Regions from separate parts of the Pseudomonas sihuiensis genome, predicted to be linked through region 1. Evidence: predicted binding sites of a transcription regulator. Region 1 holds the regulator's gene; the other holds the start of a gene.
The links. Region 1 encodes FliA, which starts transcription of late flagellar genes. Its sites were predicted from a motif close to CTAAAGTTTNNNNNNNNNNNGCCGNTAA; they were not measured.

Region 1 (15,242 bases):
GCATTCGTCAGTTGCAGCGTGAAATGGCTGAACGCCGCATGATGCAGGCCGTACCGCAGGCCGATGTGGTGATTACCAACCCGACGCACTTCGCCGTGGCGCTCAAGTACGACCCGGAGAAGGGAGGGGCGCCGCTGTTGCTGGCCAAGGGCGGCGACTTCCTGGCGCTGAAGATTCGTGAGATCGCCCAGGAGCACAAGGTGATGGTGTTGGAATCACCGGGGCTGGCGCGGGCCGTTTACTACTCTACCGAGCTCGATCAGGAAATCCCCGCCGGTCTCTATCTGGCGGTGGCGCAGGTGCTGGCCTACGTCTATCAGCTGCGTCAGTACCAGGCCGGCAAGGGCAAGCGCCCCGGCCCGTTACCGGATTTGCCCATCCCGCCAGATCTGCGTCGTGATTCGTAACGTGCGTCTTGGGCGCTGCCCTGTCATTTATGGAACGCTTCTTGCCATTACCCCTTCAGGACGCACTTTCGCGTCAAAAGATTGAATGGTTTGGGGTAGGGACGTGGCAGTAGATCGCGCACAGCTAATCGGTGACGTACGCAGCAACCTTGCAGGTTTGCGCCACGGCAACCTGGGTATCCCCCTGCTGCTGCTGGTCATGCTCGGCATGGTCATGCTGCCGATCCCGCCGTTTCTGCTCGACACTCTGTTCACCTTCAGCATCGCGCTGTCCATCGTCGTGCTGCTGGTCAGCATCTATGCGTTGCGACCGCTGGATTTCGCCGTGTTCCCTACCATCCTGCTGGCGGCCACGTTGTTGCGTCTGGCGCTGAACGTGGCTTCGACCCGCGTGGTGCTGCTCAACGGCCACGAGGGCCACGGCGCGGCGGGGCAGGTGATCCAGGCCTTCGGTGAGGTGGTGATCGGCGGTAACTACGTGGTCGGTATCGTGGTGTTCGCCATCCTCATGATCATCAACTTCGTGGTGGTCACCAAGGGTGCCGGACGGATTTCCGAAGTGAGCGCGCGCTTCACCCTCGATGCCATGCCTGGCAAGCAGATGGCTATCGACGCCGACCTCAATGCTGGCCTGATCGATCAGAACGAAGCCAAGAAACGCCGCAGTGAAGTGGCGCAGGAGGCAGATTTCTACGGCTCGATGGACGGTGCCAGCAAGTTCGTCCGCGGCGACGCCATCGCCGGCCTGCTGATTCTGTTCATCAACCTCATCGGCGGTATCGCCATCGGCGTGCTGCAGCACGGCCTGCCGTTCGCCGAGGCGGGCAAGGTCTACACCCTGCTGACCATCGGCGACGGCCTGGTGGCGCAGATTCCCTCCCTGCTGCTGTCCACCGCCGCCGCAGTGATGGTGACCCGTGTTTCCAGCTCCGAGGACATGGGCGCCCAGGTCAACCGGCAGATGTTCGCTTCGCCGCGGGCGTTGGCGGTGGCGGCGGCGATCATGATTGCCATGGGTCTGGTGCCCGGCATGCCGCATTTCTCTTTTATCAGCCTGGGCCTGGTGGCCGCTGGCGCCGCCTACTGGATCGCCAACAAGCAGCGCAAGACCAAGGAAGAGGAGGTCAAGGAGGTACAGCGCCAACAGGAGCTGCTGCCGGCGCAGAAGGCGCAGGAGGTCAAGGAACTGGGCTGGGACGACGTCACCCCGGTGGACATGGTCGGCCTGGAGGTTGGTTACCGGCTGATTCCGCTGGTCGATCGCAACCAGGGTGGCCAGCTGCTGGCGCGAATCAAGGGTGTGCGCAAGAAGCTGTCTCAGGAAATGGGCTTTCTCATGCCCTCGGTGCATATTCGCGACAACCTCGATCTGGCGCCCAACGCCTACCGCTTGACGCTCATGGGCGTCAGCGTGGCCGAGGCCGAGGTGTATCCGGATCGCGAACTGGCGATCAACCCCGGCCAGGTGTTCGGCCCGCTCAATGGCATCGCCGCCAAGGATCCGGCGTTCGGTCTGGAGGCCGTGTGGATCGACCCCACTCAGCGCGATCAGGCGCAGTCGCTGGGCTATACCGTGGTCGATGCCAGTACCGTGGTCGCCACTCACCTCAATCAGATCCTGCACAAGCATGCCCACGAGCTGCTGGGGCACGAGGAAGTGCAGCAGCTGATGCAATTGCTGGCCAAGAGTTCGCCGAAGCTGGCCGAGGAGTTGGTGCCGGGTCTGGTATCGCTGTCGACCCTGCTCAAGGTGCTGCAGGCGCTGCTCCAGGAGCAGGTGCCGGTGCGCGACATCCGCACCATCGCCGAGGCCATCGCCAACGTCGCGCCGAAGAGTCAAGATCCCGCCGCGATGGTCGCCGCGGTGCGCGTGTCGCTGGCCCGTGCCGTCGTGCAAGGCATCGTGGGACTAGAGCCGGAGCTGCCTGTGATAACCCTCGAGCCAAGGTTGGAACAGATCTTGCTCAACAGTCTGCAGAAGGCCGGTCAGGGCGGTGAGGATGGCATCCTCCTCGAACCGGGCATGGCCGAGAAGCTGCAGCGTTCCCTGGTGGAAGCGGCGCAGCGCCAGGAAATGCTCGGCAAGCCGGTGATTCTACTGGTGGCCGGACCGGTCCGGGCGATGTTGTCGCGCTTCGCGCGGCTGGCGGTACCCAGCATGCACGTGTTGGCCTACCAGGAAATTCCGGACAACAAGCAGGTCACCATAGTCGCTACGGTTGGCCAGAACTGAGGTAAAGGGTCATGCAGGTCAAACGCTTCTTCGCCGCCGATATGCGGACCGCCATGAAACTGGTGCGTGATGAATTGGGCGCCGATGCCTCGATCATCGGCAATCGCCGAGTTGCCGGTGGTGTCGAGCTAACCGCTGCGCTGGATTATCAGGCGCCGGCGCCGGTGCGCCCGAACCCGGCGCTGGAAGCCGAGCTGCGCAAGACCCAGGCGCGCATCGCCAGCGCCCAGGCGGAGCTGACCACGCGTGCCGAGCAGGATGCCGGCAAGGACCGTCAATTGTTCGCCAATGAATCGCTGCTGGCACCCGAGCTACCCGCGACCCTGGTCAAGCCGCAGCGCCCGGTCGAGGCCCCTGTACCTGCTACGCCTACGGTCGACCCGCGCGCACTGGAAGCCATGCGCTTCGAGCTGCACGGCTTGCGTGAGCTGATCGAAGTACAACTGGGTTCCATCGCCTGGGGGCAACTGCAGAACCGTCGCCCGCAGCAGGCCAATCTGTGGCGCCGCCTGCAGCGTATGGGGCTGTCTGCCGAGCTATCGCAGGCGCTGCTGAGCAAGGTAGCCGGTGTGGCCGAGCCGCGTCAGGCCTGGCGTATGTTGCTGGCGCATCTGGCTCACGCGATCACTACGCCCAAGGTCGAACCGCTGGAAGAGGGTGGTGTGATCGCGCTGGTCGGTCCGGCCGGCATGGGCAAGACCACCACCCTGGCCAAGCTGGCTGCGCGTTATGTGCTTAAGTACGGCTCGCAACAGGTCGCTCTGGTGAGCATGGACAGCTTCCGTATTGGCGCGCAGGAACAGCTCAAGACCCTGGGGCGCATCCTCGGTGTGTCGGTGACTCAGATCGACCCCGGTCAGTCTCTGCTGCAGGCTCTGGCGCCGCTGGCCAAGAAACGCGTGGTGTTGGTCGATACCGCTGGCCTGCCAGGCAACGATCCGGCGCTGCGTCTGCAGTTGGAGAGTCTGGCCTCGGCACGCATCAAGGCGAAGAATTATCTGGTACTGGCCGCAACAAGTCAGAGCCAAGTGCTCAAGGCGGCCTACCATAGTTACAAGCGTTGTGGCCTTTCAGGCTGCATACTGACGAAACTGGACGAAGCTGCGAGTCTGGGTGAGGTTTTAGGTCTGGCTATAGGCCAGCAACTGCCGGTAGCCTATGTGACGGACGGGCCGCGGATACCGGACGATCTGCACGTGCCGCGTAGCCATCAGCTGGTCAGCCGTGCCGTTGGGCTGCAGGCTGCCGAGGAGCCGAGTGAGGACGCCATGGCGCAGATGTTCGCCGGCCTCTATCACAATCCGGCCAAGCGAGCCGGTTGAAGCAGCGAGAATGTTGCACCCTCTCGCCACGTGGTGCGGGAGTGAACGGCCTCAACAGGTGCTTTCCAACGACCTGTAGGGCCAAGTCGAAGTTAGACAAGGTGTAGAAAGAACATGGGTATGCATCCCGTACAGGTGATTGCGGTGACTGGCGGCAAGGGTGGCGTCGGCAAGACCAATGTGTCGGTCAATCTGTCCATGGCCCTGGCCGATCTTGGCCGTCGGGTCATGCTGATGGACGCCGACCTTGGCTTGGCCAACGTCGACGTTCTGTTGGGCCTGACGCCCAAGCGCACCCTGGCCGATGTCATCGCGGGTGAATGCGATCTGCGTGACGTCCTGCTGCAGGGGCCGGGCGGCGTGCGCATCGTGCCGGCAGCATCCGGTACGCAGAGCATGGTCAGCCTCACGCCGATGCAGCACGCCGGGTTGATCCAGGCGTTCAGTGACATCAGCGAAAATCTTGACGTGCTGGTGATCGACACCGCTGCCGGTATCGGTGATGCGGTGGTCAGCTTCGTGCGTGCGGCGCAGGAGATCCTTGTGGTGGTCTGCGATGAGCCCACCTCGATTACCGATGCCTACGCGCTGATCAAACTGCTCAATCGCGATCACGGCATCAGCCGCTTCCGCGTACTGGCCAATATGGCCCACAGCCCGCAGGAAGGACGAAATCTCTTTGCTAAGCTGACCAAGGTGACGGATCGCTTCCTCGATGTCGCCCTGCAGTATGTCGGTGCCGTGCCCTACGATGAGTGTGTGCGCAAGGCCGTGCAAAAGCAGCGTGCTGTCTATGAAGCCTTCCCTCGATCCAAGTGCGCCCTGGCGTTCAAGGCGATAGCTCAGAAGGTAGATACCTGGCCGTTACCGGCCAATCCCCGTGGTCATCTGGAGTTTTTCGTCGAGCGTCTGGTGCAACAACCGACCGCAGACTCGGCCGTATGACAGCAGCCTCTGGACTTCGTATGTACAACAAGGCTCAGGCGCAGGACTCCCAGCACCAGCTGATCGAGCGCTATGCGCCGCTGGTCAAGCGCATCGCCTACCACCTGCTGGCTCGTCTGCCGGCCAGCGTGCAGGTCGATGATCTTATCCAGGCCGGCATGATCGGCCTGCTCGAAGCCTCACGCAAATACGACTCCAGCAAGGGTGCCAGTTTCGAGACCTTCGCCGGTATCCGTATTCGCGGCTCCATGCTCGACGAGGTGCGCAAGGGTGATTGGGCGCCGCGTTCGGTGCACCGCAACAGCCGTATGGTCAGCGATGCCATTCGTGTCGTTGAGGCAAGAACCGGGCGGGACGCTAAAGATCACGAGGTTGCGGCCGAACTCCAATTGAGTCTGGAGGATTACTACGGCATTCTTGGCGACACTTTGGGCAGCCGCCTGTTCAGTTTCGACGACCTGTTGCAGGACGGTGAGCATGGCGGGTTGCACGAAGACGCCGGACACACTCACCTCGAACCTTCGCGGGACCTCGAAGACGAACGCTTCCAGGCGGCCTTGGCCGATGCCATCGCCGGTTTGCCGGAGCGCGAACGTCTGGTGCTGGCGCTGTATTACGATGAAGAACTGAACTTGAAGGAAATCGGTGAAGTGCTGGGGGTTAGTGAGTCACGCGTGAGCCAGTTGCACAGCCAGTGCGCGGCGCGTTTGCGCTCGCGGCTGAGTGAATGGCGTGCTGGCTGAACGCGGCGTACTCGCAGGCGCAAAACGGTTTCACGATTAAAGGACGTAGTTGCAAGCGCAATACGTTTGGGACTGTACGGAGGTCGACTTGGACAAGAACATGAAAATCCTCATCGTTGACGATTTCTCGACGATGCGACGGATCATCAAGAACCTCTTGCGGGACTTGGGTTTCACCAACACCGCGGAAGCCGATGACGGCACCTCGGCGCTGCCGATGCTGCAAAGCGGTAGCTTCGACTTTCTGGTGACCGACTGGAACATGCCCGGCATGACCGGCATCGACCTGCTGCGCGCCGTACGTGCCGACGAGCGCCTCAAGCACCTGCCGGTGCTGATGGTGACCGCTGAAGCCAAGCGCGATCAGATCATCGAGGCGGCCCAGGCCGGTGTGAATGGCTACGTGGTCAAACCCTTCACCGCTCAGGTGTTGAAGGAAAAGATCGAGAAGATCTTCGAGCGGGTCAACGGCTGATGTCAGCCGCGAGGGTGCTATGGAACATGATGACTCCACGCTGGGTGACCTTGAGTCGACCCTGAAAAACAATGCCCGCGATCTGGTCGATAGCCTTGAGCAAGGTAATTTCGGCGCCGCGGTGCAACTGATCAACGAGCTGAACAAGGTCCGCGATCGCGGGCTGTATCACGAGGTCGGCAAACTGACCCGTGAACTGCACAACGCCATTGTCAATTTTCAGCTCGATCCGCGTATGCCGCATACCCAGGAGCTGTCGCAGATCGCCGACGCTACCGAGCGCCTGAACTACGTCGTGACCATGACCGAGAAGGCCGCCAACCGGACCATGGATCTGGTGGAGCAGAGTGCGCCGCTGGTCAACGACCTGAGCAATGAGGCACAGAGCCTGAGCGTCGAGTGGGGCCGTTTCATGCGTCGTGAAATTGGAGTAGACGGCTTTCGTGAACTGGCCAAGCGTGTCGAGCTGTTCCTCGCCCGCAGTGAACGAGATGGCGCCAAGCTCTCCGACCACCTCAACGGCATTCTGTTGGCTCAGGACTATCAGGACCTTACCGGCCAGGTGATCAAGCGTGTCACCCAACTGGTGATCGAAGTGGAAAGCAACCTGCTCAAGCTGATGCTCATGGCCAGTCAGGTCGACCGTTTTGCCGGTATTCAGCACGACTACGCAGCGCTGCGTACCGAACAGGGAAAATCAAAAGAGCCATCGCAGGGTGAAGGTCCGCAGATTCATGCCGATAAGCGTGATGACGTTGCCTCCAACCAAGACGATGTCGACGACCTGCTGTCCAGCCTAGGGTTCTAAGGAGCACACAATATGAGCTTCGGCGCCGATGAAGAGATCCTCCAGGATTTCCTGGTAGAGGCCGGCGAGATTCTCGAACAGTTGTCCGAACAGTTAGTCGAGCTGGAAAGCCGACCGGACGACATGAACCTGCTCAATGCCATCTTCCGCGGTTTTCATACCGTCAAGGGTGGAGCGGGTTTCCTCCAACTCAACGAGTTGGTGGAGTGCTGCCATATCGCCGAAAACGTCTTCGACATCCTGCGCAAGGGTGAGCGTCGCGTCGAGTCGGAGTTGATGGATGTGGTGCTCGAGGCTCTTGATGCTATCAATGGCATGTTCGGCGAGGTGCGTGAGCGCCGCGAGCCGACGCCCGCGTCGCCTGAACTTCTGGCGGCATTGGCACGCCTGGCCGAACCGGGCGGCGCCGAAGCGGCTCCTGCGCCGGTGCAGCAGGCCGAGCCGGAACCCGTGCCGGTGTCTCAGCCAGCTACGCCGTCCGCTGCCGCGGGCGACATCACCGACAGCGAATTCGAGCAACTGCTCGATGCCCTGGGTGACGCGCCGGCTGCCGCCCCGAGTGCACAGACCAGTGCCAGCGATGAGATCACCGATGACGAGTTCGAGTCGCTGCTCGATCAGTTGCACGGCAAAGGGCAGTTCGCCGGTACGGTCGAAACGCCTGCCGCTGCGGTAGTTGCTTCTGCGCCTGCTGGCGCAGCGGCAGGTGATGAGATCACCGATGACGAGTTCGAAGCGCTGCTCGATCAACTGCATGGCAAAGGCCAGTTCTCGGCCACCGCCGAAGCTGCTGCTCCGGTTGCAGCCGTTGCTGCAGCGCCCGCTCCGGCGGGTGATGAGATCACCGATGACGAGTTCGAGGCGCTGCTCGATCAATTGCACGGCAAGGGCAAATTCGTGCCGCCCGCTGAGCCGGCGCCAGCGCCTGCCGCCGCGGCCAAACCTGCAGCAGTGCCCAAGGCCGCCGCGCCTGCCAAGCCCGCAGCAGCCAAACCTGAGCCTGCTGCTGCTCGTGCTTCTGCCGCGCCCGCGCCGGCTGCTGACAAGGCGCCGGCCGCGAGCGAAGCGGAAACCACCGTACGGGTCGACACCGCGCGCCTCGACGAGATCATGAACATGGTCGGCGAACTGGTGCTGGTGCGTAACCGTCTGGTACGCCTGGGGCTCAACAGCGGCGACGAGGCGATGTCCAAGGCAGTGTCGAACCTCGACGTGGTGACTGCGGATCTGCAGACCTCGGTGATGAAAACCCGCATGCAGCCGATCAAGAAGGTCTTCGGCCGCTTTCCGCGCCTGGTGCGCGATCTGGCGCGCAACCTGAAGAAGGAAATCAACCTCGAGTTGGTGGGCGAGGAAACCGACCTCGACAAGAACCTGGTCGAGGCCTTGGCTGACCCGCTGGTGCACTTGGTGCGCAACGCTGTCGACCACGGCGTTGAAACCCCGGAAGAACGCGAGAAGGCCGGCAAGGCTCGCGCAGGCCGCGTGGTGCTGTCCGCCGAGCAGGAAGGCGACCATATCCTGCTGTCGATCACCGACGACGGCAAAGGCATGGATGCTGACGTGCTACGTGCCAAGGCCGTCGAGAAAGGCCTGCTGGACAAGGACGCGGCCGATCGCCTCAACGAGTTCGAATGCTACAACCTGATCTTCGCTCCGGGCTTCTCGACCAAGACCGAGATTTCCGACGTATCCGGCCGTGGTGTCGGCATGGATGTGGTGAAAACCAAGATCTCCCAGCTCAATGGCACGGTCAACGTGTTCTCGCAGAAGGGCCAGGGTTCGAAGATCGTCATCAAGGTGCCGCTGACCCTGGCGATCATGCCGACGCTGATGGTGATGCTGGAGAATCAGGCCTTCGCCTTCCCGCTGGTCAACGTCAACGAGATCTTCCATCTCGACCTGTCGCGTACCAACGTGGTCGACGGCCAGGAAGTGGTGATCGTGCGCGACAAGGCGCTGCCGCTGTTCTACCTCAAGCGCTGGCTGGTGCCGCAGGCATTCCAGGAGGGGCAGGGTGAAGGCCATGTGGTGATCGTCACCGTTGGCAGCCAACGCATCGGCTTTGTCGTCGATCAACTGGTCGGCCAGGAAGAAGTGGTAATCAAGCCGCTGGGCAAGATGCTGCAAGGCACGCCCGGGATGTCCGGCGCCACGATCACGGGCGACGGACGCATTGCATTGATTCTCGACGTACCGAGCATGCTCAAGCGCTACGCTCGACGGTTCTGATGTTTCGCGGCGTGGACCCGAGGTCCACGCCGTCTAGGAGTGTGTATGGTAGTCAAGGTCTTGGTGGTAGACGACTCCGGTTTCTTCCGTCGGCGCGTGTCGGAAATTCTGTCTGCTGACCCCAGTATTCAGGTCGTGGGCACGGCCACCAATGGGCGGGAAGCCATTGATCAGGCGTTGGCGCTCAAGCCCGACGTGATCACCATGGATTACGAGATGCCGATGATGGATGGCATCACTGCGGTTCGAAACATCATGCAGCGCTGTCCGACGCCGGTGCTGATGTTCTCCTCGCTGACTCATGAAGGCGCCCGCGTCACGCTCGATGCGCTGGATGCGGGGGCTGTGGATTTCCTGCCGAAGAACTTCGAAGACATCTCGCGCAACCCCGAAAAGGTCAAGCAGATGCTGTGCGAGAAGGTGCACAGCATCGCGCGCAGCAACCGCCGTTTCAGTGCGGCCGCGGTGGCTCCGGCGCCGACTGCGGCTAGTCCGAGCGCGGCGCCGACCAGTCGTCCTGCTGTCTCGACGCGACCTGCTGCACCGGCTCCTGTTGCTGCGCGTCCGGCGGCAGCGGCCGGTGGCGCAGCCCCTACGTCATCAGCGCCCAAGCGCAAGGCCTACAAGCTGGTGGCCATCGGCACCTCGACCGGTGGCCCGGTGGCGCTGCAGCGCGTGCTGACCCAGCTTCCGGCCAATTTTCCGGCGCCGCTGGTTCTGATCCAGCATATGCCGGCGGCCTTCACTAAGGCTTTCGCCGAGCGCCTGGACAAGCTCTGCCGCATTCAGGTCAAGGAAGCTGAGGATGGCGATATCCTGCGCCCAGGCCTGGCGCTGCTGGCACCTGGTGGCAAGCAGATGATGGTCGATGCGCGTGGCGCGATAAAAATCCGGTTCTTCGCGGACTCTGGGGGAAGAGCGAGTTGACAGACAGGGAAGTGGGTAAATTGGCAGTCGCCAAACACACCAACACCCACACTCTGCTGTCGCCGTGCATCCTATTGATCTTGCCGCTTTCTGGCCAGGCTACGAAGTCGTCGCCTCTCGCTCCGTTGCTGAAAACACCCTGCTGATTGAGCTGGAACCCCAGGCCGCACGACTGCCCCGGTGCGGACGCTGTCAGCAGCCCAGTCCATTGATTCATGAGCGGCGTCTGCGCCAAGTGCGTGATCGTGATCTGTTGGATCAGCGCGTGTTGCTCCAACTGCCCGTACGTCGCGTTGACTGCCTGCGCTGTGGCCGAGTGACCGAGCGGATCGACTGGCTTGAGCCGTCCTCTCGCCTGACTCAGCGTTTACGGGTCTGGCTCGAGGGCTTGCTGCGGATATTGCCCATCAGCCACGTCAGCCAACTCACTGGATTGCACTGGCACACCCTCAAGACACTCGACAAACGCCGCCTGGAGGCCGAGGTGGGGGATTTCGAGCCAGGCACTGTACGTCGCCTGGTGATGGATGAGTTCGCTCTACACAAAGGCCATCGCTATGCCACGGTGATCATGGACGCCGAGCGAACGCGGGTACTGTGGGTCGGTCACGGCAATAGCCGTGAGGCCATTCGTCCGTTCTTCGAATTGCTCGGTGAGCGCTGCCAGCAAATCGAGGCGGTTGCCATGGACATGAACACCGCCTTCGATCTGGAGGTAAAGCAGCATTGCCCTCAAGCCGAAGTGGTGTACGACCTGTTCCATGTGGTGGCGCGCTACGGGCGTGAGGTGATTGACCGCATCCGCGTCGACCAGGCCAACCTGTTGCGCGATGACAAACCGGCACGCAAGGTGGTCAAGCGCAGCCGCTGGCTGCTACTGCGCAATGCAGAAAACCTCAAGGACAGCCAAGCCGTTCAGCTACAGGAGTTGCTTGCTGCCAACCAGCCATTGGCCACGGTTTATGTGCTCAAGGACGCGCTGAAGGAAGTTTGGTACGCCCCGAGCGTATGGGAGGGCTGGCAACGCTGGCGGGCCTGGCTACGGCAGGCCCGTGACAGCGGTTTGGCACCGCTACAGCGCTTCGCCAAAAACCTTAGACGCTATATTCGCGGCATCCTCGCCAGCGCCAATTTCCCTATGCATACCAGCCTGTTGGAGGGTGTGAACAACCGTATCAAGGTGATCAAGCGCATGGCCTATGGCTTCCGGGACTCAGACTACTTCTTCCTGAAAATCAAGGCCGCCTTCCCCGGGAAAGCGCGATGAACCAAAAATCCTGCCGGGTGACGAACGCCTCAACTACAAACCCTGTGTCGATATCACTTTCGGCTCTGCCGCCAAGTCTTACGGTGACAAGGTGCTGGCCGTGGTACTCACCGGTATGGGCGCCGATGGCCGTGAGGGTGCGCGCCTGCTCAAACAGGGCGGTAGCCAGGTGTGGGCGCAGGACGAGGCCAGTTGCGTGATCTATGGCATGCCCATGGCCGTGGTCAAAGCCAATCTGGCGGATGCGGTCTACGGCCTGGATGACATCGGCCGGCACCTGACCGAGGCCTGCCAGTGACGAACGCTAAGTCGGAAACATGCGCATGGATGTACTGAGCCTGATTGGCGTCATCCTGGCGTTCGTTGCCATTCTGGGCGGCAATTATCTCGAAGGCGGGCACGCTGGTGCCTTGCTCAACGGTCCGGCGGCGCTGATCGTCATCGGCGGCACGCTGGGCGCGGCTTTTCTGCAGGCGCCGGTGCAGGTGTTCAAGCGTGCCATGAGCATCATGCGCTGGATCTTTTTCCCGCCGCGTATCGATCTGGTCGGCGGTATCAATCGTGTGACCGGTTGGAGCATGGTGGCACGCAAGGAAGGCCTGCTCGGCCTGGAGGCAGTGGCCGATGCCGAGCCTGACCCCTATGCGCGCAAAGGTCTGCAGTTGCTGGTCGACGGCGCCGAGCCGGAATCCATTCGCAGCATTCTGGAGGTCGATCTCTATACCCAGGAGGCGCGCGATATCCAGGCCGCCAAGGTGTTCGAGAGCATGGGTGGTTATGCACCAACCATCGGTATTATCGGTGCAGTGATGGGCCTGATTCACGTGATGGGCAACCTGGCTGATCCGAGCATGCTCGGCAGCGGCATTGCCGTGGCGTTCGTTGCCACCATCTACGGCGTCGGCTTCGCCAACCTGCTGCTGCTACCGATGGGCAACAAGCTCAAGTCCATTGCTCTGCGCCAGTCGCGTTACCGCGAGATGCTGCTGGAGGGCATCCTGTCCATCGCCGAGGGTGAGAACCCGCGCTCTATCGAACTGAAGCTGCAAGGCTTCATGGACTGATGGAGGTATGGCATGGCGCGCAGGCGGCATCATGAAGAGCACGAGAATCACGAGCGTTGGCTGGTCTCCTATGCCGACTTCATCACCTTGCTATTCGCCTTTTTTGTGGTGATGTACTCGATTTCCTCGATCAACGAAGGCAAGTACAAGATCCTCTCGGAGTCGCTGACGGGCGTGTTCAATCAGCCTGAACGCTCGATCAAGCCGATTCCGGTCGGTGAGGAACGGCCGCGCACCAGTGAGCCTGATAACACCTCGATGGACGACCCCAGCTCGGATTCGGCCCTGCAAAGCATCGCCTCCAGCGTGCGCGAGGTGTTTGGCGAGCTGATCAAGAGTGATCAGCTGACCATACGCGGCAACGAGATGTGGATCGAGATCGAGCTCAGCTCCAGTCTGTTGTTTCCCAGTGGTGATGCCATTCCAAACAATCAGGCGTTCGACATCATCGAGAAGCTCGCCAAGATTCTGGCGCCTTATCAGAACCCGATAAAGGTGGAAGGTTTCACCGACAACGTGCCAATTCAGACAGCGCAGTATCCGACCAACTGGGAGTTGTCTGCGGCGCGCGCGGCGAGCATCGTGCGTATGCTGGCCATGGATGGTGTCGACCCTTCACGTCTGGCTGCTGTCGGTTACGGCGAGTTCCAGCCGGTAGCGGACAATGCCACAGCCGAGGGCAGGGGGCGTAATCGCCGGGTCGTGCTGGTGATTTCGCGCAACCTCGACACGCGACGTGGCGCTGGCAGTGCCGCGACCCAGCAGTCAGAGGCTGGCACGCAACCTGCACCAGCGCCTACGTCGGGGGTTCCACAGTCGTGAGCCGTCAAATCCCAGTCGCCTGCTGCGTGCGTGCGATAGCCATTCTCGGCCTGAGCGCCTCTTGCCGGGAGGATGAGAGAAAATGAAAGTCTGGGCAGTAGCCAATCAGAAGGGTGGGGTCGGCAAGACCACCACCTCCATCGCCCTGGCAGGCCTGTTGGCCGATGCCGGCAAGCGTGTGGTCGTGGTCGATCTCGATCCGCATGGGTCGATGACCAGTTATTTCGGTCATGACCCCGATGCGCTGGAGCACAGTTGCTTCGATCTGTTCCTGCATCAGGGCAATGTGCCGCAAGGCCTGCCCAAGCAGCTGCTGCACAGCACCAGTCACGAGAATATCTCCCTGTTGCCGTCGAGCACCGCGCTGGCCACGCTCGAGCGCCAGTCACCGGGGCAGAGTGGCCTGGGTCTGGTAATCGCCAAGAGCCTGGCGCAGCTGTGGCAGGATTTCGATCATGCTGTCATCGACAGCCCGCCACTGCTCGGCGTACTGATGGTCAATGCCCTGGCAGCCAGCCAGCAACTGGTGATTCCGGTACAGACCGAGTTCCTCGCGGTGAAGGGCCTGGAGCGCATGATCACCACGCTGGCGATGATCAACCGTTCGCGCAAGCAGGCCTTGCCCTACACCATCGTGCCGACGCTGTTCGACCGTCGTACCCAGGCGTCCATGAGCACGCTGCGGGTGCTGCGCAATACCTATCCCGAGCACCTGTGGCCGGCCTATATTCCGGTCGATACGCGCTTGCGTGATGCCAGTCGGGCAGGGCGGACGCCTTCGCAGTTCGATGCGGGCAGCCGTGGCGTGATCGCCTATCGGGCACTGCTCAAGCATCTTCTGACTCATCACCCGGCGGCGCAGGTGGCTTGAAATGAGCGTCTGTGTTGAACTGCGACACTCAAGTCGGAGCATGCAGCGGCCGATAGGCTGTCAAGATCTTATTCCGGGTTCCAGTCATGAGCCGTAACCTCGCCACCGCCACGCGTTCCCAGTTGGCCCTGCAGTCCTACCTTGACGGGCTGCTACAGGAGGCCGCTGCCGAACTGGAGATGTCCGTCAGCCTCGACGAGTTCGAGGCCGCTGTGCTCGAGGAGCAGGTGCGCGATGCGCGGCTGGTTGAGCCGGTTGTGCCCGCTAGCGTGGTTGAACCGCTGGTACAGATGGACGTCGCACCGGTTGAATTACTCGCGCCGATACAGGCTCCGCTCATCGACGAGGCGCCGCCGGCGCTTGCTCCCGCTGCCGAGCTGGCGCCACAGCCGGCTGCGCTGTTGGTCGATGGTCGCCCTGCCTGGGCCGAGGAGCCGTTCGAATGCCTGCTGTTCGACGTTGCCGGGTTGACCCTGGCCGTGCCATTGATCTGCTTGGGGTCGATTTACCCACTGGAAGGTCAGGAGCTGACACCGCTGTTCGGGCAGCCGGATTGGTTCCTCGGTATCCTGCCGAGCCAGGCCGGTAACCTGAAGGTGCTGGACACTGCGCGCTGGGTGATGCCGGAGCGTTACCGAGATGACTTCCGCGAAGGCCTGCAGTACGTGATTTCGGTGCAGGGCTACGAGTGGGGGCTGGCCGTGCATCAGGTCAGCCGTTCGATTCGCCTGGACCCGAGCGAGGTCAAGTGGCGCAGCCAGCGTACCCAGCGGCCCTGGCTGGCCGGCACGGTGATCGAGCACATGTGCGCGCTGCTCGACGTCGCGGCACTGGCCGAGCTGATCGCCAGCGGCGGGGCGAAACGCCTGAATGGCGGCAAACTGCATTGAGAATTGGTGAGCCAGTGCCAACGGGCTCTTATAGTTGATGACAAGCGGGTCGACCCGCGCATGCCGCACTGAGCGGTTTTTGATGAGGCTAGGGACATGAAGAAAAGTTCTGCACAGGGTGCCGAAGATCCGATTCTGCAGTGGGTGACCTTTCGCCTGGATAACGAGACCTACGGCATTAACGTGATGCAGGTGCAGGAAGTCCTGCGTTACACCGAGATCGCCCCGGTACCGGG
Region 2 (15,564 bases), 880 kb from region 1:
CGAAATCGTCGCTGAGCTCGATATCAATCCGGACCTGTGGTTCTTCGGCTGCCACTTCGAGGGCGACCCGGTCATGCCGGGCTGCCTCGGTCTCGACGCCATGTGGCAGCTGGTCGGCTTCTACCTCGGCTGGCAAGGCAACCCGGGCCGCGGCCGTGCCCTGGGTAGCGGCGAAGTGAAATTCTTCGGTCAGGTACTGCCGACCGCCAAGAAGGTCACCTACAACATTCACATCAAGCGCACCATCAGCCGCTCGCTGATCCTCGGCATCGCCGATGGCACCGTAGCCGTCGACGGTCGCGAAATTTATAGCGCCGAAGGCCTGCGCGTCGGCCTGTTCACCTCCACCGACAGTTTCTGAAGGACTTGCACATGCGTCGTGTAGTGATCACCGGTCTGGGCATCGTTTCCTGCCTGGGCAATGACAAAGAAGCCGTTGCCGGCAGCCTTCGCGCGGGCAAATCAGGCATCCGTTTCAACCCCTCCTACGCCGAAATGGGCCTGCGTAGTCATGTCTCCGGTTCGGTCAACCTGAATCTGGAAGAGCTGATCGACCGCAAACTGTTCCGCTTCATGGGCGACGCTGCGGCTTACGCCTATCTGTCGATGGAACAGGCGATCAAGGACTCCGGCCTCAGCGAAGAGCAGGTTTCCAATCCGCGCACTGGCCTGATCGCCGGTTCCGGTGGCGCTTCCACCGTCAACCAGATGGAAGCCATCGATACCCTGCGCGAAAAAGGCGTCAAGCGCATCGGCCCATACCGCGTAACCCGCACCATGGGCAGCACCGTATCAGCGTGCCTGGCGACTCCGTTCAAGATCAAGGGCGTCAACTTCTCCATCTCCTCGGCCTGCGCCACCAGCGCACACTGCATCGGCCAGGCCATGGAGCAGATCCAGCTGGGCAAGCAGGACGTGGTCTTTGCCGGCGGCGGTGAAGAAGAACATTGGAGCCAGAGCTGCCTGTTCGACGCCATGGGTGCCCTCTCCACCCAGTACAACGAGACCCCGGAAAAAGCCTCGCGCGCCTACGACGCCAAGCGTGACGGTTTCGTCATCGCCGGCGGTGGCGGCATGGTCGTGGTCGAGGAGCTGGAGCACGCTCTGGCCCGCGGCGCCAAGATCTACGCGGAAATCGTCGGTTACGGCGCCACCAGCGATGGCTACGACATGGTCGCTCCGAGCGGCGAAGGCGCGATCCGCTGCATGCAGCAGGCGCTGGCCACCGTCGACACCCCGATCGACTACCTGAACACCCACGGCACCTCCACCCCGGTCGGCGACGTCGCCGAAATCCGCGGTGTACGTGAAGTGTTCGGTGACAAGGCTCCGGCCATCAGCTCGACCAAGAGCCTGTCCGGCCACAGCCTCGGTGCAGCCGGCGTGCAGGAAGCGATCTACTGCATGCTGATGATGGAAGGCAACTTCATCGCCGCCTCGGCCAACATCGACGAACTCGATCCGGAAGTCGCCGACATGCCGATCCAGCTCAGCACCGTCGAGAACGCCAAGCTCGATACCGTGATGAGCAACAGCTTCGGCTTCGGTGGCACCAATGCCACCCTGGTGCTCAAGCGCTGGGCCGGCAAGTAACTGCTGCCGCGGTAAAGAAAACGGCGCCTTCGGGCGCCGTTTTCGTTCGTGCTGCTTTCCCCTGCCGCTGGCAGGAGGGAAAATGGCCGTGCCTCAGACCTTGAAACGCGCTACCAGGTTGTTCAGGTCGATCGCCAGGCGCGACAGCTCCTGGCTAGCCGCACTGGTCTGGTTGGCACCCGCCGAACTCTGCAGCGACAGATCGCGAATATTGACCAGATTGCGATCCACTTCCCTCGCCACCTGAGCCTGCTCTTCCGACGCACTGGCAATCACCAGGTTACGCTCGTTGATCGAGGAGATCGCCTGTGTGATCAACTCCAGCGCCGCGCCCGCAGCCTGGGCCACCTCAAGGGTGGAGCGGGCGCGATTGTTGCTGCTCTGCATCGACCCGACCGCCTGATCGGTGCCGCTTTGAATGGCACCGATCATCTGCTCGATCTCCTGCGTGGATTGCTGAGTGCGATGCGCCAGCGCACGCACCTCGTCAGCCACTACAGCGAAGCCTCGTCCCGCATCACCGGCCCGCGCCGCCTCGATGGCAGCGTTGAGCGCCAACAGGTTGGTCTGCTCGGCAATGGAGCGGATCACGTCAAGCACCTTGCTGATCTCACGGACCCGCTCGGCCAACTTCTCAACCTCACCCGCGGTGCCATTTACGTCATCAGCCAGCTGACTGATCGAGCTCACGGTCTGGCGCACCTGCTCGCGCCCCTGCTGTGCGGTCACGGTAGAGGCGCGCGACGCTTCCGAGGTACTCACCGCATTACGCGCGACCTCTTCGACCGCGGCAGTCATCTCGTTGACTGCCGTAGCAGCCTGTTCGATCTCGGCGTTCTGCTGATGCAGGGCGCGAGTCGAATCTTCGGTCACCGCATGCAATTCTTCGGATGCCGATGCCAGTTGATTGGACGAGTCGGCGATGCTCTGAATGGTGTTACGCAGGCTCTGCTGCATGCTTTTCAGGGCGTTTAGCAGCCGTGCCGGCTCGTCACGGCCCTCGACGTGGATGCTCTGGGTCAGATCACCCGACGCCACTACCTCGGCAAGACGTACCGCCTCGGTCAGCGGCGCGACGATGCTACGGGTCAGCAGCAGTGCCAGGCCCACGGTAGCCAGCGCCGCCAGTGCCATCATCACCACTACCCAAGTACGCGCCGAATCGAACACCTGCCCAGCCTTGCGAGCTGCCTCCATAGCGCCCTTGCGGTTCAGCTCGGAAAGATCAGTTAGAGCACGCGCCATATCATCGGCATGTTGATTAAGCGTGCCACGGGTCACGGCAATGGCATCGTCGAAGTTACCTTGGCGAATGAAGGCAACGATCTTGCCCTGCTCCTGCAAGTAGGCCGCTTCGGCTCGGCGAAAAGCCTCGTAAAGGCTACGCTCCTCACTACCGGAGATACGCTTTTGATACGAAGAGTCAGCCGCACTCAACTCAGTACGCAGTTCATCGGCAAGGCGCAGGTTCCTCTGAAGCTCATCAGGCTCACGACTGAGCATCAGCCGCAGCGTCACGGCACGCAGACGCAGGATGTCCTGGCTGACCTCCCCCAGCGCCATCATACTTGGCAGCCAATGCTGATCGACTGCCTCGGACTGCTTGCGCATCTCGCTCATCTGCAACAGCGAAAATGAACCGAGCAGCAACACCAGCAAAGCCACCAGGCCGAAGCCCAAGGCAGCCCGTGGTGCGATAGAAAGATTACGCAGCGACATTTTTGCCACTCCCATTGCGCGCAGAAATCGAGACATCCTTCGCCGCACTTGGCAAAAGACCTTCAGAGATTGCGCTAATCCCTTCTTTCTTATCGACGCGATTCAGTCGTTCTTGATAAGGAAATAAAGAAATTTCTAACGACGCAGAGCCTTGGCCATCGCCTGGTCGACGTGGTGTCGCCATTCGTCATCACGCCACTGCTCCTCCCGACGCGCCTGCCAGTCATCGATGCGCTGCACGTCTTCGCATTGGCGGAAGCCATCCTCCCAGCCGCGGGCATACAGCGGCTCGGCCATGTAACGTGGCACGTCCTTGTCGAACTGACCGAGCGGGCCAACAGCCGAACGCCCACTGCTGCAACCGTCCTCGAAGCCGTCGACGAAGGTCGGCGGATAGTTCTCTGCCAGCATCTGCTCGCGCAGGCTCTGACACCCCAGCAAGACCAGCAACGACAGGCCACAGATCAGCAAACGCGCGACCTTCATGACTTCATACCCCCTCGATTACGCCGAGCAGCCGATCCTTTAGCGCGCACAGTGCCCATGCACTGGTGCTACAGGCGCCTGTGGCCAATGCTGAACGCAACGCCGGAATGTCGGCGTCGCGCAGGTAACGCTCGGCGTCGCCCATACGCTCTTCGCCGCCAAAACCGCCACCGCGCATTTCTGCCAATGCCTGTTCCTTGCTCCAGTTCTGGTAGATCACCCGGTACATGGCGGCAATGAGCCCCGTACGATTCTGCCCGTGCTTGCAGTGAATCAGAACGCGGCCACGGCTTTGCGCCTGGCGAATGCTGCGTAGCACTTCGATGACGTCGGCATCATCGATACGGTCGGTACGCAGCGGCAGATGCACCTGAACAACCCTGGGATCCTTCAGCCACTGCTCATCGCCGCGCTGATAGAAGTTGATCACCGTGGCGATGCCCAGGGCCTGCAGCTGTGGCAAGTCCCCGGCACTCGGCAAGGCGCTGCGATAGAGATCAGGCGTCATGCGATAGAGGTTGATGCGGCTGTCCAGCGGTTGCGCCCAGTTGACCGGACGCGCGCTCTGCCCGGGTACCGGCGCAGTGGTGGCAGCCCAGGCCATGCTCAACGGCAGCGCCAACAACGCGCCCAAAAACACCAGCGAGGCCAGCGCCAGCCGCAGGCCCTGTAGAAATCTGTTCATCGGCAGGTTTCTCCCCATTCAAGCGAGTTGCGCGATGGCTGTTCGACAGGTTGGCGATAGAGCAGCCAGCGGTAGGTCAGCACGCAGATTGTCCAATCGATCAGCAGCGTCCACAGGTTGTGCGAGAGAAAGTGCGCCCCTTGCAGCATGCGCCCCAGAGAAAACAGCGAGCCGAGCCCAAGTGCCACCACCAGCGCAATACGTGCCATCCGCGGTCTGCGGTCACGCAGGACGAAGAACAGTGCCAGCAGCGAGAACCCCGCCGAGGCATGGCCGCCCGGCCAGCAGCGGCCGGGATTGGCGGTCGGTGCGCGCTCGGCCAGCAGCGGCGTGAATTGCTCCTGGCCACCAAACTCGCTCAGGCTCCAGGGGCAGTGCATGCCGGTGAGCGTTTTCAACGGGGTGACCAGCGAAGTCGACAGCCCCAGCGCCAGCACCAGATAGCCAAGCTGTCGGCGCCATTGGCGTAGTCGCGTGGGCAGCAGGCTGAGCGCGAAGCCTGCGATAGCCAGCACACCGAGCAGGATCAGCGCCTGCTTGGCGCGGTCATGCAGGATGTCCTCGAGCCAGAAGCTGCTACGCCCGATGAAACCTTGTCCGGGTTCGTAGAACAGCCGCGCCAGGGCGAAATCCACCGGGCTGGGGTCGAACGCCAGCAGCAGCGCCATGAGCAGTACCGGTATGCCGAGCGCCAGACGAAAGTCGAAATAACGGGATGACATTTCCACTCCTTAGCGCTCACTGAGTTGCTGGCTGGATTGGCTATCTGGATGCCAGGCCATCAGATGTTTACTGAAGGCATGGCTGGCGCCCTGGTAGTAAGCGATGTCGCGACGCAGCAGCGGATCGTCGCCATCGCTGCGCGACTCATGGCTCAGCCCCAGGGCATCGTCATGGCGGCGCATGCCCCGGCGCGGGCTGAGAATCGCCAAATCCTTGCCGTCGAACAGCCCCAGGTGCTGGTAGTTGCCCAGCAGCGCACGGCCTGCTGGATGATCCGCGCGCAGCAGGTTGCGGCCGAAGAAGGTGGAGACGTAATCCAGGTTGAGCAGGCCGAGCAGCGTCGGCGCCACGTCGATCTGGCTGGCCACGTCGCGGTACTCGCCCGGCTCGATGTAGCTGGGGGCATAGATGAATAAGGGGATGTGGTAGTTGGCCACCGGCAGGTCCTCACGCCCGGCACTGCCGGCGGTATGGTCGGCGACGAAGACGAATAGCGTCTGATCGAACCAGGGCTTGCTGCGCGCCTCGGCGAGGAACTGGCCGATGGCGTAATCGGTGTACTTCACCGCCCCTTCGCGCCCGTCGCCGGAGGCAATGTCGATGCGCCCGTCCGGGTAGGTGTAGGGACGGTGGTTGGAGGTAGTCATCAGTTGCAGGAGGAACGGCTTGCCGGCGGCGTGATCGGCATCGGCCACCTTGATCGCCTGGCGATAGAGGTCCTCGTCGGCCATGCCCCAGGCATTCTGAAAGCTCATCTCGGCCTCGTCGACGCTGCTCTGGTCGACGACGCGATAACCATTGCCGCCGAAGAAGGCGTTCATGTTGTCGAAATAGCCGCGGCCGCCGTAGACGAAGACGCTGTCGTAGCCCTGAGCGCTCAGTTGCTGGCCCAGGCTGGCGTAACCGGACTCACGGCCGATGCGCTTGACGATGGAGCGCCCCGGGGTCGGCGGTACCGACAGGGTCAGCGCCTCCAGACCGCGGTCGGTGCGCGTACCCGTGGCATAGAAATTGGTGAACACCAGGCTGTGCTTGCGCAGCTCGTCCAGGTTCGGGGTCAACCCACGGGTATCGCCAAAACTGCCCAGATACTTGGCACTCAAGCTCTCGATGGTGACCAGCACCACGTTGAGCTTGCGCGCCTGGCCGGGGTTGTCGATCACCCGGCGAATGTCCTGCGGGTCACTGCCGATGAAGCGCGCATTGGGCTCGGCCACTTCGGCGCGCAACTGCTCGGCCACCGCAGCATCGGGCAAGGTGGCGTAGAACTGCTGATAGTCCAGCTCGTTGTTACGAAACGCAGCGAAGAACTGGTACGGGCCATTGCTCGCCAGCTCACGCTGGTAGGTATTGCCACCCAGGCTACGCGGCGCGTCCTGCCCCACCAGGCCGCTGCACAGCCAGACCAACAATGCCAGCATCACCAGTGCATAGACCGCACGCAGCCGTGGCAAACGTGGCGCCTGCAACGCCGCGCGCAGCGGCCGGCGCAGCGCTACGGTCAAGCCGATGGCCAAGACTGCCAACAGCGCCAGCAGCGGATAGATCGGGTAGGACTCGAGAATGTTGTCGACGACCTCTTTGGAGTACACGAGGTAGTCCACGGCAATGAAATTGAAGCGCACGCCGAACTCGTCCCAGAACAGCCATTCGGCCACCGCGGTGAAGAACATCGCGAACAGGCTGAAGGCCGCCAGGGCGATCAACAGACGCTGGTGCCAACGGCGCTGCCACAACCAGGCAGGACACAGCAGCAGGTAAAGCGCCAGCGGCGCGGCGGCGTAGACCAGGAAGCTCAGGTCATAGATCAGACCGACGCCATACAGGCCAAGCAGGTTCGCCAGGGTGACACCGGCATCGCCCAGATGCGCAATCAGCAGCACGCTACGAGTGAGGAAGAAAACCGCCAGCCAAGCCAGCAGAATGATCGACAGATAACGAAGTTGCGCGTAATGAAGCATTGGCATCGTATGATCCTTGTAGGATGAACGAGCCGCAGTCTGCGAGGCGAGCTGTGAGCCTCTCGTCAAAGCCGTGTGAAAAAATCGTCAAACCCAGGAATAACCCGCGATGCGCATTCTGGTCATCGAAGACAACCGAGACATCCTCGCCAACGTGCTCGACTATTTGCAGCTCAAGGGCTTTTCTGTCGACTGCGCGCAGGACGGCCTGAGCGGCCTGCACCTGGCCAGCAGCGGCCACTACGACCTGATCGTGCTGGACATCATGCTGCCGGGCATCGACGGTTATCAGGTGTGCAAGCGCCTGCGCGAGGATGGTCGCAGCGAAGTCCCCATCCTCATGCTCACCGCGCGCGATGCGCTGGATGATCGCCTGCAGGGGCTCAATGCCGGCGCCGATGACTATCTGATCAAGCCTTTCGCCCTGTCCGAGCTGGTGGCGCGCATCGAAGCGATCCTGCGCCGTAGCCGCGGCAGCCGCAAACGCCAGCTGCAGGTCGCCGATCTCAGCTACGACCTCGATACCCTGCAGGTCAGTCGCGCCGGCCAACTGCTCAAGCTCAACCCGTTGGGCCTCAAGCTGCTGGCCATCCTCATGCAACGCAGCCCAGCGGTGGTACGCCGTGAAGCGCTGGAAGAAGCCCTGTGGGGCGACGATTGCCCGGACAGTGACAGCCTGCGCAGCCATGTCCATCAACTACGCCAGGTACTCGACAAGCCCTTTCCCACACCACTGCTGCACACCATCCACGGCGTCGGCTATCGCCTGGCGGAGAACCCCGATGCCGTCTAAGCAGCCCTTCCAGCGCCGGATTCTGATCGCCTTCGTGCTGATGACGGTGATGGTCAGCGGCCTGTTCTCGTTGAGCATCGTCGGTGTGGTGCATTTCATCGAGGAGCATCTGGTTTCCCAGGAGATGAGTCGCGAGCTGGGTGAAACACTGAACGAGGACATCCGCCAGGGGCGCCCACCGCGCCTGGACTCCAGCACCCGCTTCTTCTCGTCGAATAATCCCGACTATGCCATCCCGCCCGAATATGACGGCCTGCGGGAAGGGTTCAACGAGGTCGTCAGCGGCAACGAGGCGTTTTACGTCTACGTACAGAAGATCAACGGCGAGACCTACATGCTGGTGCAGGAGCAACAGGAATTCGAAGCCCGCGAGAATGCGCTGTTCAATGTGGTGCTGGCGGGCTTTCTGCTGACGGTGATCGCCGCCTGGGGCCTGGGCTTGATGATGGCGCGCAAGGTCATGGCGCCGATCAGCCGGCTGGCGCAGCAGGTGCGTCATCGCGACCAGCTGCATCCGCTGGCGCCACCATTGGCACCGGATTACCCCGACGACGAAATCGGCCAGTTGGCCGCTGCCTTCGACAGCACGCTGGGCCAGGCGCGTCAGTCCCTGGAGCGCGAGCGTCTGTTCACCAGCGATGTCAGCCACGAACTGCGTACACCGCTGATGGTCATCGCCACTTCCTGCGAGCTGCTTGCCGAGGCGCCCCTGGGCTCGCGCGAGAAGGAACAGGTGGCGCGCATCGCCCGCGCCAGTGAGGAAATGCGCGAACTGGTGCAGACATTCCTGCAGCTGGCGCGCGACAAGGGCAACGAAGCGGCCTTCGGCGGCGACCGCACGCTCGCCGGTATCGCTCATGAGCAGGCCAGCCGCTGGAGCGTCTTGATGAAGGAGAAGGGGCTGGACTTCCAATTGACCGAGGAAGGCCAGGACGACGGCCGTTACAACGCCACCTTTCTCGGCACGGTGATGGCCAACCTGTTGCGCAACGCCCTGCACTACACCGAGAACGGCAGTGTGCGCCTGATCCTCGAAGCGGGCGCGTTTCGTATCGAGGACAGCGGCGCCGGCATTCCTGCCGAGCAGCACGAGCGCATCTTCCAGCCGTTCGTGCGCGGCTCGCAGGCCCGTGGCGAGGGGCTTGGACTGGGGCTGTCGCTGGTCAAACGTATTTGCGCCAAACAGGGCTGGAGCGTCAGTTTGCAGAGCGAGCCAGGTCATACCCGCTTCCGGGTCACCCTGAACAATGGCGCTTGACGAAATTTTCACACCCCTTTGACGCGGCCTTGATGCCCTGCTCTTTAGGCTGACGAACGTATCCATCAAAGGACGTTCGTCATGCCCAAGCCTAGCCCCATCGAACTGGACTTTTCCCGCAAGTACGATTTCGAGCATTCGCAGCAATACCTGCACAAGCATCAGGATGGCCTGGCCCGACGCCTGTCGCACTGGCGCGACGTACAGGTGGCGCGCCGTGCATTGCAGATGGCCGATAAGCCGAATCTGGTACTCGACCTGCCCTGCGGCGCCGGGCGCTTTTGGCCGATGCTCTGCGAGCAGCCGAACCGGGTGATCTTCGCCGCCGACAACTCGGCCGACATGATCGCCACCGCGCGTGCCGCACAGGCCCCCGAGGTGGTGGCGCGAGTCAACAGCTTCCGCACCTCGGCCTTCGCGATCGACCTGGGTGACAACGCGGTGGACTGCATCTTCTGCATCCGCTTGCTGCATCACATCGAGTCGGCCGAGCACCGTCTGGCCATCCTTCGCGAGTTCCACCGCGTCAGCCGCGACACGGTGATCGTCTCGCTGTGGGTCGATGGCAACTACAAGGCCTGGAAACGCCGGCGCCTGGAGGCCCGGCGCGCCGCTCAGGGCCGTGCGGCGCAGAACCAGAACCGCTTCGTCGTCCCTCGCAAGACCGTTGAGGATGAGTTCCACCAGGCCGGCTTCGCCATACTCGGCCACCTGGACTTCCTGCCCGGCTATGCCATGTGGCGCACCTACGTACTGCGCAAGGAGGCCTGAAATGGGCGTTCTCAGCGAACAAGCACTGGCCGCCCTGCCCTCTACCGAGTTCGATCGCTGGTGGCACAGCCCTGGTCAATGGGTCGAGCCGGCCAACCAGCGGCGCGGCGGCGAAAGTGGCGTGCGCCTGCTGCAGCACTGGGACGGCAGCAGGCCGCTGCTCTACTGCAAACGCCAGAACGGGCACATCTACCGCTCGCTACGCCATCCTTTGGGCAGGCCTACCATTCTCCGTGAGCTACAGGCCTATCGCGCCTTCGCCCGCCTCGGTATTCGCACACCGAACATCGTTTACTGCTCAGCGCGCAAACAGGCCGGGCAATGGCAGGCACTGCTGGTCACCGAGGCTTTACCGGGTTTCGTCAGCCTGGAGCAGTGGTACAGCGAGCCCCATGTGGCGCAGCTCAATGAGGTCATGCTGCGACGCCTGGCGGTAACACTCGCACGCCTGCACCTGGGCGGCTGGCAACACGGCTGCTGCTATGCCAAGCACCTGTTCGTCAAAGCCCGTAGCGATGGTGACGTGGATATCGCCCTGCTGGATCTGGAAAAAAGCCGGCGACGTTGGCGCGTCGCCAGCGCCTCGCGGCGCGACCTGGGCCAGCTGGACCGGCATCGTGGCGCCATGCCCGACGCCGACATGAGTTACCTGCACCAGGCCTACCAGCAGGCCCTGAACGATCCCTGGGGTGGGCTGCAACCATGAACGACAGTTCCGATCTGGACGCCCTGTCCTTCAAGGGGAGCCGCGGCCTGGCGCGCATCCTCAATGCCACCGGCTATTCGCTGGCCGGGCTGCGTGCGGCCTATCAGGGTGAAGCCGCGTTCCGTCAACTGGTCTGGCTGAATCTGCTCCTGCTGCCGCTGGCCTGCCTGGTCGATGTCGGCCGCGCCGAGCGCGCGTTGCTGATGCTGGTGCCGCTATTGGCGCTGGTGGTGGAACTGCTCAATTCCGCCATCGAGGCGGTGGTCGACCGCATCTCGCTGAACCTGCACCCGCTGTCCAAACAGGCCAAGGACATGGGCAGCGCGGCGCAAATGGTCGCGCTGCTGATGATCGCCCTGACCTGGGCGATCATCCTGCTCTGATCAGCGCACCATGAAACGCTGTTCGGCCAGCTTGCGATCGCCCTGATAGACGATGAAATGCCATTCGCCGGGCACCACTTCATGATGCTCGGTGAATTCGAAGGCCATCACGTCCTGCGGTGCACCGACCACCAGCTTCTGCTGCACTTCGAACTTGTCATGACGCTGACCATCCGGCGTGACAACGCCTGGCGTGAGGTACAACAACGTCAGGGGTGGTTCGCCCTCACGCTTGCCGGCCAGGCTGTAACGCATGCCGAACTTGGTGCCTAGCTTGGCGGGAATCTGCTCGGTACGCTCGATTTCCTGGTTGCTGCGGGTCAGTACCCGCTCGCCGGGCTGGTAGTCCTGATACTGGCTGCTGAAGATGCCGTATTCCACCAGCCCTTCGACACGGACGTCAGCCTGGCTCAGACCTGCCCAGGCGAATAGACCGGCCATCACGGCCACTCGGGTGTAATGCATGGTGCGCTCCTCGTTGAGATGAGCGCGAGCCTATGACGTGTGAATGACAGGTTGATGACATATTGCCCTTACCGCCCTTGCTTGTAAGACTGCACCGCACGGTTTAAAGGACATTACCGAGGGAACCTGATGCCGTCGCTCACGCCCCCAAGCAGCCTTACCCCGCATCACGCCAAATATTTCGCCTGGGAGCTCACGCGCCGTCGCGCTGCCAGCGAAGAGGATCGGCTCTCCCAATCGTTATTCGATGCCAGTGTCGATCTCAATCCACACCAGATAGACGCAGCCCTTTTCGCCTTGCACAACCCACTCAGCAAAGGGGTGATGCTGGCGGATGAGGTAGGCCTCGGCAAAACCATCGAAGCCGCGCTCGTCCTGTGCCAGATGTGGGCAGAACGCCGCCGTCGTTTGCTCGTCATCTGCCCGGCAGCGCTGCGCAAACAGTGGGCACAGGAGCTCTCCGACAAATTCAACCTACCGACCCAGGTGCTGGACGCACGGACCTGGAAATTGCTCCGCGAGCAAGGCATCTACGACCCATTGGATCGCGACGTCATCAGCATCATGTCGCTGAACTTTGCAGCCCGGATGGAGGAGCAGCTTGGCAACATTCCCTGGGATTTGGTCGCCATCGATGAAGCCCACAAGCTGCGTAACGCCCATCGCAAAAGCAATGAAACCGGCCAGTCGCTCAAGCGTTCATTGGCTGGACGACGCAAGCTTCTGCTGACCGCCACACCGCTGCAGAACTCATTGATGGAGCTGTATGGTCTCAGCTCCTTGATAGACGAAGACATCTTCGGCGATGAGCGCAGCTTCCGTGCCCAGTACAGCAACATCGACGCGGACTTGGCTGCGCTACGTCGCCGCCTGCATGCCTTCATCAAGCGTACACTGCGTAAAGACGTCCTTGAGTACGTTCCCTATACGCAGCGTCACGCACTGACCACGCCGTTCACCCCCAGCGATGATGAACAGCGCCTCTACGATCTCATTTCCGCTTATTTGCATCGCGACTTCAGCTACGGCTTTCCACAGCGGCAAAAGCATCTCGTCGCACTCATCCTGCGCAAGCTCCTGGCCTCTTCGACAGAAGCCGTTCTGGCTACCCTGCAAGCCATCAAAGCGCGTCTACAGAAGCTACTGGATCGCCAGAGCATTGATGAGCAATGGTTCGAGCATCTGATCGAAGAGAACGAACTCGAAGAAGACCTCCTGGAAGCCGCAGAAGCTGCAGCTAGCTACGAAGCCCAAGACTCGGCAAGCAAGATCGACTTCGAGCTGCTGAGCAAGGAAATCACCGAGCTCGATACCTACATCGAGATTGCCCACAGCATTCGCGAAGACCAGAAATCATTCGCCTTGCTCAATGCGCTGGAGCAAGGCTTTGCACGCATGTCCGGCATGGGCGCCCAACGCAAGGCCGTCATTTTCACCGAGTCACGCCGGACTCAAGAGTACCTGGCCCGTTTTCTAGAAGCCCACGGCCACCTTGGCAAAGTCGTCACCTTCAGTGGTGGCAACCAGGGTGAGGCCGCTACCGGCATCTATCAACGCTGGCTGACTCGCTACCAGGGTAGTGACCGTGTAACCGGCTCGCCAGCTATCGATCGCCGCACAGCGCTTATCGATCACTTCCGTGATACGGCCGAAATTCTGATTGCGACCGAGGCTGCCGCCGAAGGTGTAAACCTGCAGTTCTGCTCTTTGGTCGTGAACTATGACCTGCCGTGGAACCCGCAACGGGTAGAACAGCGCATTGGGCGTTGCCACCGCTATGGCCAACGGTTTGACGTGGTCGTCATCAACTTCCTCAACCAGCGCAATGCCGCAGATCGACGAGTCCTGGAACTCCTCCAGGACAAGTTCCATTTGTTCGAGGGCGTTTTTGGTGCGTCCGACCAGGTGCTCGGCAGGATCGAAGCCGGCATTGACTTCGAGAAGCGCATTGCCGAGATCTACGACTGCTGCCGCACCCCACAAGAGATCGACGCAGCGTTCACCCGCTTGCGCGCCGAACTGGACGCCGACATCCAGGCAAAAATGCTGGAAACCGAAAAGCTCCTGCTGGAGAACTTCGACGCGGACATTCACAGCCTGCTCAAGACCCACAAAGAGCGCGCCGAAAGTCAGCTAGACCGTATAACCCGCCTGTTCTGGAAGCTGACTCAGTACATCCTGGCTGAGCACGCTAAATTCGACAGCCAGAACCTGGCTTTCGATCTCCAGCTGCCACCTCTCCCACAGGTGGTCACAGGGCATTATCAGCTCATCCGCAAAGGCGAACAGGCCAAGCAGATCCAGCCTGAAAACACCCGCATCTACCGGCTTACACACCCGCTTGGTGAATACGTTCTCGATCAAGGCCGCAGCGCTCAGGCGCCCAGCGCAACGCTGCACTTCAGTTATGCGCAATGGCTTGAAGCCCGTAACCCACGCATAAGCGTGATCGAGCAACTGCTGGGTAAACAGGGCTGGCTTCAGCTCAACCTGCTGGAGCTCGATAGTTTTCAGCGCGAAGAGCACTTGGTTTTCACCGCAATGACCGATAGCGGCGAGCTACTCGATCAAGAAACCTGCGAGAAGCTCTTCCAGCTTTGCGCAAATGTAGAGCCAACGCAGATCAGCCCGCCTGAAGATCTACATGGCAATGCCCGTCGCCAGATCGATGCCGCATTGAGCCAAGCACTGGAACACAATGACAAGTTCTTCCAGCAAGAACGCGACAAGCTGGATGCCTGGGCCGAAGACCGGATTCTCGCTGCCGAACAAGCCCTACAAGACACCAAGCTCAAGCTCAAAGGACTGAAACGTCAAGCGCGAGTTGCCCAGAGCATGGACGAGGCACGCCGTCTGCAGGATGACATTCGCAAGGTAGAGGGAGAACAGCGTCGTCAACGCCAGGAAATTTTCTCCGTGGAGGACGAAATCGAGGCTCGCCGCGATGCGCTCATAGAAGCCCTGGAGAAACGCCTGCATCGCGCCAGCCGTACCCAAACACTCTTCACCGTGCGCTGGGCCGTGATTTGACACGTCGCCGAAAGAGCATTTCGAGAACACGAGGGGCACACATGTCGCTACCAGCGACATGAACGCAAAACGTGTCGCCGAAATCTAAAAATAGCGACACGTCGTGCATACATGTTTACACTGCAACCACGAAAAGGGCGCTCACCAGAGCGCCCTTGCCATTAGATGGATACCAAGGATCAGGATCGCATCCATGACTGCATCCCCCCTGCCCTGGCAGGCTGACAAGCCCTATAACCAACTTCCGCCATTGCCGCCCACGGCAGAGCTGGAAACCCGTGCAGTGCTCAAGCGCTGCATCGAGGCCCGCACAGCCCTGGCGGAATTGAAGCAGGCAGCCGAGCTGATTCCCAACCAAACGGTATTGATCAACACCATCCCGTTACTGGAAGCCAAGGACAGCTCGGAAATCGAAAGCATCGTCACTACCACGGATTTGCTCTTCCAGCATGCCCAGGATGGCGACAATCACGCCGACCCGGCCACCAAGGAAGCCCTGCGTTATCGCAAAGCCCTGCACCAGGGCTATCTGTCCTTGAGCGAGCGCCCACTCTCGACCGTTACGGCAGTGGAGATCTGCCGCACGCTCAAGGGCGTGGACATGGATATTCGTCGGGTGCCGGGCACCCAGTTGGCCAACGACCGCAGCGGCGAGATCATCTACACACCACCGGAAGGTGAAGACCATCTGCGCGACCTGCTCGCCAACTGGGAGCGCTTCCTGCACAACGAAACCGACCTAGACCCGCTAGTGCGCATGGCCGTTGGACATTACCAGTTCGAGGCCATCCATCCATTCGCCGATGGCAACGGCCGCACCGGGCGCGTGCTCAATACCCTGTACCTGATTCAGGAAGGTCTGCTGAGCCTGCCGATTCTCTACCTCAGCCGTTACATCATCGCCCACCGCGCTGATTACTACCGCCTGCTGCTGGATGTCACCCGCGACCAGGCCTGGGAACCTTGGCTGCTGTACATGCTCAGCGCCGTG

Region 2: BLT86_RS26545 (methyl-accepting chemotaxis protein) is a predicted target of FliA. The motif match lies at 3,351-3,378, and genes of this name have one in related genera.

The regions. Positions count from the first base shown of each region.
Region 1 covers NZ_LT629797.1:1,899,956-1,915,197, reverse strand. The annotation lists gene flhB (flagellar biosynthesis protein FlhB) at 1-407, shown strand, start outside; gene flhA (flagellar biosynthesis protein FlhA) at 493-2,640, shown strand; gene flhF (flagellar biosynthesis protein FlhF) at 2,652-3,962, shown strand; gene fleN (flagellar synthesis regulator FleN) at 4,077-4,907, shown strand; gene fliA (RNA polymerase sigma factor FliA) at 4,904-5,650, shown strand; gene BLT86_RS09000 (chemotaxis response regulator CheY) at 5,751-6,125, shown strand; gene BLT86_RS08995 (protein phosphatase CheZ) at 6,145-6,933, shown strand; gene BLT86_RS08990 (chemotaxis protein CheA) at 6,946-9,165, shown strand; partial or broken gene BLT86_RS08985 (protein-glutamate methylesterase/protein-glutamine glutaminase) at 9,211-10,056, shown strand; gene BLT86_RS08975 (ISL3 family transposase) at 10,157-11,359, shown strand; partial or broken gene BLT86_RS08970 (chemotaxis protein CheB) at 11,352-11,657, shown strand; gene BLT86_RS08965 (flagellar motor protein) at 11,683-12,423, shown strand; gene motD (flagellar motor protein MotD) at 12,436-13,245, shown strand; gene BLT86_RS08955 (ParA family protein) at 13,328-14,116, shown strand; gene BLT86_RS08950 (CheW domain-containing protein) at 14,203-15,006, shown strand; gene BLT86_RS08945 (chemotaxis protein CheW) at 15,103-15,242, shown strand, end outside.
Region 2 covers NZ_LT629797.1:1,016,336-1,031,899, reverse strand. The annotation lists gene fabA (3-hydroxyacyl-[acyl-carrier-protein] dehydratase FabA) at 1-361, shown strand, start outside; gene fabB (beta-ketoacyl-ACP synthase I) at 373-1,593, shown strand; gene BLT86_RS26545 (methyl-accepting chemotaxis protein) at 1,687-3,312, opposite strand; gene BLT86_RS04945 (hypothetical protein) at 3,448-3,798, opposite strand; gene BLT86_RS04940 (dual specificity protein phosphatase family protein) at 3,803-4,483, opposite strand; gene BLT86_RS04935 (phosphatase PAP2 family protein) at 4,480-5,205, opposite strand; gene BLT86_RS04930 (LTA synthase family protein) at 5,215-7,173, opposite strand; gene BLT86_RS04925 (response regulator transcription factor) at 7,277-7,960, shown strand; gene BLT86_RS04920 (sensor histidine kinase) at 7,950-9,218, shown strand; gene BLT86_RS04915 (class I SAM-dependent methyltransferase) at 9,300-9,989, shown strand; gene BLT86_RS04910 (lipopolysaccharide kinase InaA family protein) at 9,991-10,695, shown strand; gene BLT86_RS04905 (diacylglycerol kinase) at 10,692-11,078, shown strand; gene BLT86_RS04900 (DUF3859 domain-containing protein) at 11,079-11,543, opposite strand; gene BLT86_RS04895 (SNF2-related protein) at 11,673-14,573, shown strand; gene fic (protein adenylyltransferase Fic) at 14,767-15,564, shown strand, end outside.